DNA from 3 places in the Vibrio chaetopteri genome. Region 2 is predicted to be linked to each of the others. Evidence: riboswitches for the same ligand, from Rfam matches in the RefSeq annotation. Region 2 holds a riboswitch; each other region holds the start of a gene.
What was found. A riboswitch is a leader RNA that binds a small molecule or an ion and turns the genes downstream of it on or off. The one in region 2 is predicted to bind thiamine pyrophosphate.

Region 1: it holds a riboswitch for thiamine pyrophosphate, as region 2 does, so the genes downstream of both, thiB (thiamine ABC transporter substrate binding subunit) here and thiD (bifunctional hydroxymethylpyrimidine kinase/phosphomethylpyrimidine kinase) in region 2, are expected to answer to the same signal.
Region 3: it holds a riboswitch for thiamine pyrophosphate, as region 2 does, so the genes downstream of both, thiC (phosphomethylpyrimidine synthase ThiC) here and thiD (bifunctional hydroxymethylpyrimidine kinase/phosphomethylpyrimidine kinase) in region 2, are expected to answer to the same signal.

The regions. Positions count from the first base shown of each region.
Region 1 covers NZ_CP115920.1:3,313,720-3,316,996, forward strand. The annotation lists gene thiP (thiamine/thiamine pyrophosphate ABC transporter permease) at 1-805, opposite strand, end outside; gene thiB (thiamine ABC transporter substrate binding subunit) at 885-1,823, opposite strand; TPP riboswitch at 1,983-2,103, opposite strand; gene PG915_RS15120 (flavin prenyltransferase UbiX) at 2,180-2,800, opposite strand; gene mpl (UDP-N-acetylmuramate:L-alanyl-gamma-D-glutamyl-meso-diaminopimelate ligase) at 2,800-3,277, opposite strand, start outside.
Region 2 covers NZ_CP115920.1:873,118-876,394, reverse strand. The annotation lists gene PG915_RS03945 (glycosyl hydrolase family 18 protein) at 1-1,120, opposite strand, end outside; TPP riboswitch at 1,485-1,585, shown strand; gene thiD (bifunctional hydroxymethylpyrimidine kinase/phosphomethylpyrimidine kinase) at 1,644-2,471, shown strand; gene PG915_RS03935 (ABC transporter ATP-binding protein) at 2,476-3,243, shown strand.
Region 3 covers NZ_CP115920.1:220,244-223,520, reverse strand. The annotation lists gene thiC (phosphomethylpyrimidine synthase ThiC) at 1-1,874, opposite strand, end outside; TPP riboswitch at 1,987-2,086, opposite strand; gene crcB (fluoride efflux transporter CrcB) at 2,143-2,526, opposite strand; tRNA gene PG915_RS01065 (tRNA-Asp) at 2,935-3,011, opposite strand; rRNA gene rrf (5S ribosomal RNA) at 3,052-3,168, opposite strand.

The DNA of each region.
Region 1 (3,277 bases), 1.1 Mb from region 2:
TAGACGTCGCGTGAAAATTACTCTTACCGGAAACGGGTTTACTAAATCGTCCAACAAACATCACCAAAACGGCACAGATTACCATTTGCCAAAGTGCTAGCACCGCGCCAGTGGGCAAATCAAAGTCGAACTTAATCGCTTGATAGATAGCCAGCTCGATGGTGGTCGCTTGTGGTCCGCCCCCAAGTGCCATGACAGTTGCAAAGCTAGTAAAGCAAAGCATAAACACCAAACCAATAACGTGAGGAAGATGCGACTTTAGCCTTGGCCATTCCACTAACCGAAAGCATTGCCAACTGTTCATGCCAAGATGAAGTGCCAACTTTCGCTGCTCCTCTGGCACGCCCTCTATCGTTACCAACAATAGCCGAGTAGCAAAAGGCAGATTGAAGAACACGTGAGCGAGCAAAATACCATTGAGCCCATAGATGGAAAAAAGCGCTGAGCCACCAGCGAACCATTTGGCAATCACTCCTTGGTTACCATAGATAGCCACAATGCCAAACACGCCAACAAGCACAGGCATGACCAAGGTTGTGGCAAACAGCTTGAGTAGCCACTCTCGCCCCCAGAAATGGCGACGCGAAAGCGCATGAGCCACGGGGACAGCAAGTCCAACACTTAACAGCGTCGAGAGGCTAGCTTGCCAGAAACTGAATTTGGCCACGTGCTGATAATAAGGATCTCTAAACAGCAGACTAATATCATCAATGGAAGAATAGGAAAGCAGTGTCCACAAGGACGCAACGACATATAGGCCAATGAGCAGCGCAACCACTAAGCCGGCTTTGGGAATTCGAATCACAGTGACCTCTAGGGAAGAACAAGATTTCCAACGGTACGTTATTCTCTAGTAAGAATAACGTACCGCCGAATAGACAGCGTTACTTAATCAACGCAGATTGCCATTCAAGGATCCACGCCTTGCGATTATTCGCCACTTCGTCAGGAGAGAAAGACAACGCCTTGGCGGGAATGGTTAGGCTCTCAAACCCAGCGGGTAAGTTGCTATCCACCACTGGGTACATCCAGTTACCCGTAGGTATGTTGGATTGAAAGCTATCAGAGACAATAAACTGCATAAACTCATCGGCAAGTTTCTGGTTGCTGCTTCCTGCCACCTTGGCAGCAACTTCTATTTGAGTGTAGTGACCTTCTGCAAAATCAGCCGCTGCGAAACGTTGGTCTTGCTCTGCAATAATGTGGTAAGCCGGAGATGTCGTGTAAGACAGCACGAGATCCGACTCCCCTTCTAAGAACATCGAATACGCTTCAGACCAACCCTTAGTCACAGTGACGGTTTTCTTCGACAGTTGCTGCCATGCAGCGCTTGAATCATCCCCATACACAGACTTCATCCACAGCAGTAAGCCTTGGCCTGGTGTCGACGTGCGTGGGTCTTGGTAAATCACTTTAAGGTCATCACGCTGTTCAACCAACTCTTTAAGGCTTTTAGGTGGGTTCTTTACCTTCTCTTTGTTGTACACAAAGGCAAAGTAGCCGTAATCAAATGGGACGAATACCTCATCACTCCAACCATTCGGCAATACTACCGATGACAAATCAGCACCGTGGTTAGCAAGCAGCCCCGATTTTTTCGCCTCGCTCATTAGGTTGTTATCAAGACCAAGCACGACATCTGCTTGAGTGCTGCTGCCTTCCAAGCGAAGTCGGTTGAGGATAGACACGCCATCATCAAGCGCTACATAGTTGAGATCGCAACCACATTGGGCTTCGAATGCTTTTTCAATCGCAGGGCCTGGCCCCCAATCGGATGCAAATGAGCTGTAGGTATAAACGGTCAGCGATTGTGCCGATGCTATGAGTGGAGTTGAAAAAAAGTGCTGTCGCTAACGCGATTTTGCTGATTGAGTGGTTTTTCACTGGTTCTGTCCTTAGTTATTGTTTTGAGACCCAGAGAAAACGCGCGATGTGGGAGTGCATCCAATAAATTGGAGCTAGAGTGTCTACTTAGCCGATTAATAGCAAAGGAGCCTCATCCCTACGCCAGCATTATCTGGATCAGGGCTGTTACTTAACGTACGCGGGTATCAGGCTTGACCTTCTCTCAGCACCACTGCTAGTGCACCCCGTGAGTTACAACCTTTGAGGGCGAATTGTAACCTTTTCGTCACAGATTCGCCAAATCTATCCTTAATATTCGTTAGCTAACGTCGATCTATCGCTGATCGTAGCCCCAACGCGGCACTAGATTTTGTTCCAGCCCCATATGATCGAGCACCCTAGCCACGATAAAGTCCACCAAATCTTCAATAGATTTGGGCTGATGATAAAAGCCAGGCGCTGCAGGCATAATGGTGACCCCCATTTGGGAGAGCTTGTGCATGTTCTCAAGGTGGATGGTTGAGAACGGCGTTTCACGCACCACCAACAGCAGTTGCCCTTTCTCTTTGATCACTACATCAGCGGCACGCTCTATTAGGTTATCTGACATGCCGTGAGCAATCGCTGCTACGCTACCCGCCGAACAAGGACAAACTATCATCTGCTTCGGCGCAGCTGAACCAGAAGCCACGGGCGAGAACCAATCTTCTTTACCACACACAATCAGCTTTTCTGGCTTGCAGTTTAAATGCTCTGTCAGAGCTTTGTGGGCAGCATCTGGGCCGCTTGGCAGCTTAATATCATGCTCGGTGGCAAGCACCACGCGTGCTGCCGACGAAATCAATAGATACACGGTGTAATCTTGAGCAAGTAAACACTCGAGCAGGCGCATACCGTAAGGCGCCCCAGAGGCACCAGTAAACGCAAGGGTAATGGCTTTGTCTGCCGATTTCATTAGGCTAACGCCTCCAATAATTTCTGATGAATACCACCAAAGCCACCGTTACTCATCACCAAGATCTGATCGCCAGGCTCACCCTGCGCTGCAATCTTAGCCACCAACGCATCAATGTCGCTGTCAACTTGAGCGGGCTGGCTGCACGCATCGGCAATGTCTTGTACCGACCATTCAATACTGTCTGGCTGAAACAAGAACACTTGGTCGGCTTTAGTGAGTGATTGGGCAAGCGTCTCTTTGTGCACACCACGTTTCATAGTCGCACTGCGCGGCTCCAACACCGCGAGAATACGTTTATCGCCGACCTTGTTACGCAGACCATCTAACGTCAGTTCAATTGCCGTTGGGTGATGGGCAAAGTCATCGTAGACCGTCACCTGATTCACTTCGCCTTTTAACTCGAGGCGTCGCTTGGTGTTGATAAACTTACCCAGTGCCTCACACGCTAAATCTGGCGTAACACCTACGTGTCTT
Region 2 (3,277 bases):
CGTCTTCAATTTTGTCGTAGCCCACACCCACTGCCGATGTCAGTTCATAAGTACGCCCAGTTTCCGCTGACAACTCGTCAAGCATCATACGTAGCTCTTGCATCAAAGCTGCATAAGCATCGCCATCACGCAATGGATCGCCAAGATCAGGTGCGGCACCTTGACCACCTGGGTATTCCCAATCAATGTCGACACCATCATAAAACTTCCACGTTTGTAGGAAGCGCTTCACCGATGCAACGAAGACATCACGATTGGCCTTATCAGTAAAGCTGTAGAAAGGGTCAGAAAGGGTCCAGCCACCGATAGAAGGAAGGATTTTTAGATCCGGGTTGCGCTGTTTAAGCGCCATCATCATGGCATAGTTCCCCTTAATTGGAGAGCTGTACTCATGTCCTGCCTGTGGGAAACTTTTTTGGTATGCAGCCCAAGGGTCATGAATCACGACTTCGTAATCAGGCATTCCCTGACAAGCGGTTTTTAGTGCATTAAAGCTATTACCACCAACGGATTTCACCGATTCGTTTGACCCACAAATTGGAATGAAGCCATAAATAATATGCGTGAGGTTATCGACTGGGATATTGTCGACTGTGAACTTGCGTCCATAGATGCCCCACTCTACAAAGTAAGTACCGACTACGGTATTTGGATCGGTATTGAACGTTTTGTTGTTCGGATCCACATTCATTGTCAGCGGTGGTAGATGTGCGCCATCTGTATCCGCGACAATAAGTTCAGCAGGTGCACTGCGTGAACAACCCGTCGCATCACACGCTTCAACCTCGACTTGATAGCGACCACCTTGTGCATAGTTAAACTTAGCCAGTGTTTGACTGCCCGAGATAGAACCGGTCGCGACTTGCACACCATCGAAATATATATTGTATGTATCGCCAGTTGTTCCACTCCATTGGTTGAACTGGATGCTAATGTCTGCGGCATCTTTGTACTGCACCATCTGGTTATAACCAGAGGTGGTTTCCATCGCGAGCTGGATTTTAGAAAACTGAAGATTGTTTGAGCCATAGACGTCGATAGACGGTGTTGCAGGAGCAGCAACAGCGCCTTGACTTACTGCCAACGCAACAGCAGATAAGCCTAATAATAATTTTTTCATTGTCATTCTCTTTCCTTGAAAGACGAAAAGTATCTCTGCTCACACACGTTAACAAAGTGTGAACATCGGTATTTATTAATAGGCGGGTGCGTTTATTTTTTGCGCAAAAATAAATTTCACTTCGAGTCACCACTCAAAATTAACTGACTCGTCTCACGCAGTTTCATTCAGTATCCAATCCTGTACCCAGAATTTTTCTCTTAATTCGATCATCACATAAGTGATTAACACTAAAGAGATTCAACAGAGACATCCAACCAGGCACATGCATTCATCCAGGCAATGAAAGTTGTTCTGAGACACAAATAATGCGCTGTTATTCGTTAAGACTGGAAAAATCGCTGCGCTTATATGACAATGACATCCTTATTAGTCGGGGGGCATTTTTGCTGAGATCACCATGTGGTGAGACCCGTTGAACCTGATTCAGTTAGTACTGGCGTAGGGAACTATAGAAAGCAAAGATGCTACAACCAGTGTCTTTCAAATCGCTATGGATCTCTTTCGCAAGTAAGGAGCATTTATGGCGACAACATCTCAAAACACTCCAATTGTCTTAACCATCGCAGGTTCCGATTCCGGCGGCGGCGCAGGCATTCAAGCAGACATCAAAGCTATTTCAGCGACGGGCGCTTACGCTTGCTCTGTTATTACCGCGCTTACGGCACAAAATACACAAGGCGTGACTGGTATTTTGGGTATCGACCCTGAATTTGTAAAAGCGCAACTTGACGCCGTGTTCACCGATCTCAATGTTGTCGCAGTCAAAATCGGCATGCTTGCTGACACCAATATTATCGGTGCCGTGGCAGAAAAGCTTCGCGAGTACCAGCCTAAGTTTGTGGTTCTAGACCCAGTTATGGTCGCGACCAGCGGCGATTTGCTACTCGAGAGTTCTGCCATTGATGCATTAAAGTCGGAGCTACTGCCGCTAGCGACCGTTATCACGCCAAACCTCCCGGAAGGCGCCGCTCTACTGGGCACTGACGTCCCTCAATCACAGCAACAAATGGAAGCATTGATAGATTCCTTGCGTAACTTAGAGACACCAGCCATCTTGCTTAAAGGTGGACACTTAGAATCGGAGCAAAGTAGCAACGATCTACTTATCACTGCGGAGAATGTTGAGCATTTCGAGACCAAGCGAATTGCCACTAAAAATACCCACGGTACTGGCTGCACATTAAGCTCAGCTATCGCGTCTTTTCTTGCTCAAGGTCATGGGCTTAGCGAAGCCGTTAAGCATGGTAAGGCCTATATTACTCAAGCGATAACGCACGCTGATGAACTCGACATTGGTAAAGGTCACGGCCCCGTTCACCACTTTTACGCGCTGAATAAAGACGCTTAATGCGATGACGCCTATTCGCATACTGGGCGCGACCCTAACCTATATAGGGGATGAAACGCCGATATTCTCTGAACTCAACGTTGAGTTTAGTGCCGCCACTTGGACCGCTATACTCGGTCCAAGTGGTTGCGGGAAATCGACACTACTGCGCTACTTAGCTGGAATACTGAGCGAGAAAGTCGATTTTCGTGCCTCAGTGTTTACACCCAATTTGACCGAACTTTCTGGGCAAGTCGCCTATATGGCGCAGCAAGATCTCCTGTTGCCTTGGCTCAGCGTGATCGATAATGTGTGCCTTGCCTCTAGGCTCAATGGCAAAAAAGTCGATGACGTGACACGCCAAAAGGCGCTATTACTGCTTGAGCAAGTGGGTCTTGCAAAGAAAGCAGCAGCAAGGCCTGCGGAGTTATCCGGAGGTCAGCGCCAGCGTGTTGCATTGGCTCGTACTCTAATGCAAGACAAACCCGTGGTATTGATGGATGAACCTTTTTCCGCGCTTGATGCAGTGACACGCCATAAGTTGCAACAGCTTGCCGCGACTCTACTCAAAGACAAAACCGTTTTACTTATCACCCACGATCCGCAAGAAGCGCTGCGGTTAGGCGAGCAAATATTGGTGATGAACGGCGCACCGGCCAGACTGCATAGCATTATCCCTCCGAAACAAGCCATCCCTCGATGTATTGATGGTGAGTTTGCCAAGATTCAGCAGTCCATACTCGAACACCTAGCGAAAACGCATACAGAATCAACATCGGGAGGCTTAAAATGACGCCACTCGCTGATATTGCTAATCGAAGCCACAA
Region 3 (3,277 bases), 650 kb from region 2:
AACTCTTCAGACTTTTGACACATCCCCTCTAAAGGGTCATCAAGCATTGTGATAGCAATACTGTCGCCTTGTTGTATTTCTTTAGCGTACTCTCGTACCTCTTGTGAGATCTTCATCGAACAGAACTTTGGACCGCACATCGAGCAGAAATGGGCAACCTTGCCAGACTCCTGAGGAAGTGTTTCATCATGGAACTGACGCGCAGTATCAGGATCTAGAGAGAGGTTAAACTGGTCTTCCCAGCGAAATTCAAAGCGAGCCTTTGAAAGTGCATTATCACGAATTTGAGCCCCTGGGTGTCCCTTCGCTAAGTCTGCTGCATGAGCAGCGAGCTTGTAGGTGATGAGCCCTGTCTTAACGTCTTCTTTATTTGGTAGGCCAAGGTGTTCTTTTGGCGTCACGTAACACAGCATCGCACAACCGTACCAGCCAATCATTGCAGCACCAGTGCCAGAGGTAATATGATCATAGCCAGGTGCAATATCAGTGGTCAGTAGCCCAAGCGTATAGAAAGGTGCCTCATGACAGTGCTCAAGCTGCTCTTCCATGTTCTCTTTGATCATGTGCATCGGTACGTGACCAGGACCTTCGATGATGACCTGAACATCGTATTCCCAGGCAATTTTGGTTAGCTTGCCTAGGGTTCTAAGCTCTGCAAATTGAGCTTCATCATTGGCATCGGCAATAGAGCCTGGACGCAATCCATCACCGAGGGACAAGGCCACGTCATAACGTGCACAGATTTCACAGATCTCTCTAAAGTTGGTATATAAGAAACTCTCTTCATGGTGTGCCAAACACCACTTAGCTATGATAGAGCCACCACGGCTAACGATACCCGTGACGCGCTTGGCGGTGAGTGGGATGTGATGAAGTAGAAGGCCAGCATGAATAGTAAAGTAGTCTACACCCTGCTCTGCTTGCTCAATTAATGTATCTCGCATTACTTCCCAAGTCAGATTTTCGGCGACTCCATTAACCTTCTCTAATGCTTGATACATAGGTACTGTACCGATCGGCACTGGACTATTACGTAAGATCCATTCGCGCGTTTCGTGGATATTTCGTCCAGTCGACAGATCCATAACTGTATCGGCACCCCATCGAGTACCCCAGACAAGCTTCTCGACTTCCTCTTCAATTGAAGAGGTGACCGATGAGTTGCCTATATTAGCATTGACCTTAACGAGGAAGTTGCGGCCAATGATCATCGGCTCAGATTCTGGGTGATTGATATTTGAAGGGATGATAGCTCTACCCTCAGCGACTTCCTTACGCACGAATTCGGGTGTGATTTCTTTAGGTAAGTTCGCCCCAAAGTGCTGACCTGGATGCTGCTGAGTGAGCACTTCGTCTTTGAGCTTTTGACGTCCCATGTTCTCTCGAATCGCGATGTATTCCATCTCAGGGGTAATAATACCTTGGCGTGCGTAGTGAAGCTGCGTGACGCAAGCGCCTTCAGCACCACGCCTGATACGAGGTAATAGCCCGTATCTAAGCTCATCAAGCGTGTCATCTTCAAGTCTTTGCTTAGCAAATTCTGAACTGACGCCTGACAATACTTCGGTATCAGCGCGTTCATCAATCCAGGCTTCTCTTAGCTTTGGTAAACCTGAGTACAAATCGATAGAGTACTCTGGGTCGGTATAGACACCAGACGTGTCATACACGTTGATGGGCTCGTTAGGCTCATGGATTGGATTGTCTTGGTTACCACCGATTAAGCTGTCTGCAAGAGAGATTGTACGCATTGGTACTTGCAGATCGCTTCGGCTACCTTGGATATATGTCTTTTGAGAATTGGGGTAAGGCGTTACCGATAATGTATCGATAAAGTTTTTTGCTTCCAGCCTATTTTGCTTGCGTGTCGACATAGCATTTCCTTATATATCATATAGTTATAAAAGATAAATGCTTGACGGATGTGTGAATACAAGAGGTATCAACCACAATAGCGTGCGCTATTTGATAAATAGAATATGATGCTAGTTCTATTCTCTTGTTCCCTTCGCTGGTACTAACCAGATCAGGTTCAACGGATCCCGAATTAACGGTCTCAGCCCTATGGGCACTCCGACAAGTATTGACTCGATTATAAAGGAATTAGTTTTAATACATCAACAGGACATGGAAGTTTTTCGTTTAACTTTTGGTCAGCATCTGAAAACCAATCCAACAAGCTGAGATACTCAAAACAACATTGAGCAATATATTTAGTCCCATCTTCAGAAACGCCCCCTGCTGCATCAGGAGTACGTTATCCATAGAAAACGTAGAGAATGTCGTAAGTGCACCTAAGAAGCCAAGACCAATGATTTGACGCCATGGATCAGGCGCAAAAATTTCAGCTTCGAATGCTGCAATCAATAGCCCCATAATAAACGAGCCAACCACATTGACGGTTAACGTACCGTAAGGAAAACCACGACCGAAAAGTGCAACACAAAGCTCTGATATCAAATATCTCGAACAAGCCCCGACAGCACCGCCCAATGCAATAAAACCTAAAACTGAAAACTGCCCCATCACCTAATCCCAAACTATGAATTGAAAAGGTAATAATATACCAACAACGAATAAATTCGACCCAACATCACATTTTTAACCACAAAATCCAACGGATAATCTATCTGGCTGTCGAGTAAATTTAAAAAGTTACATGCGTCACTTTTTAGACTGTAATCAACAATTAGTTCGCGAATTAAAACGAAAAGAAGATTGGAGCTAAAAAACCTAAGCTCACGAATGGAAAAGCTAGACTGAGAAGAAGTATATTGCAGATAGCAAAAAGCCTCGTCGTTAGACGAGGCTTCTTAATAAGTGGCGGAGTGGCTGGGGTTGCATCCAACCGGGACTCGACTTCCTTGAAAAGGAAGTTACCTAAGTTTTAGATAATAAAAAACCCGACGCTTTCGCATCGGGTTTTCTAATAAGTGGCGGAGTGGACGGGACTCGAACCCGCGACCCCCGGCGTGACAGGCCGGTATTCTAACCAACTGAACTACCACTCCGCAGTGGCATACTTGCTATTGCAAGTGTCCAAAATTCAAAGCCTGGCGATGTCCTACTCTCACATGGGGAAACCCCACACTACCATCGGCGCTATTGCGTTTCACTTCTGAGTTCGGCATGGAAATCAGGTGGGTCCACAATGCTATGGTCGCCAAGCAAATTCTGTTTTGCCTTCAGATTTTCTGAAAATCTGAAAACAATAAATCCGGAAAGCTGTTAATGCGTTCTCTACACATTCAATTTGTTCTTGCTTTGAGTCCAATCA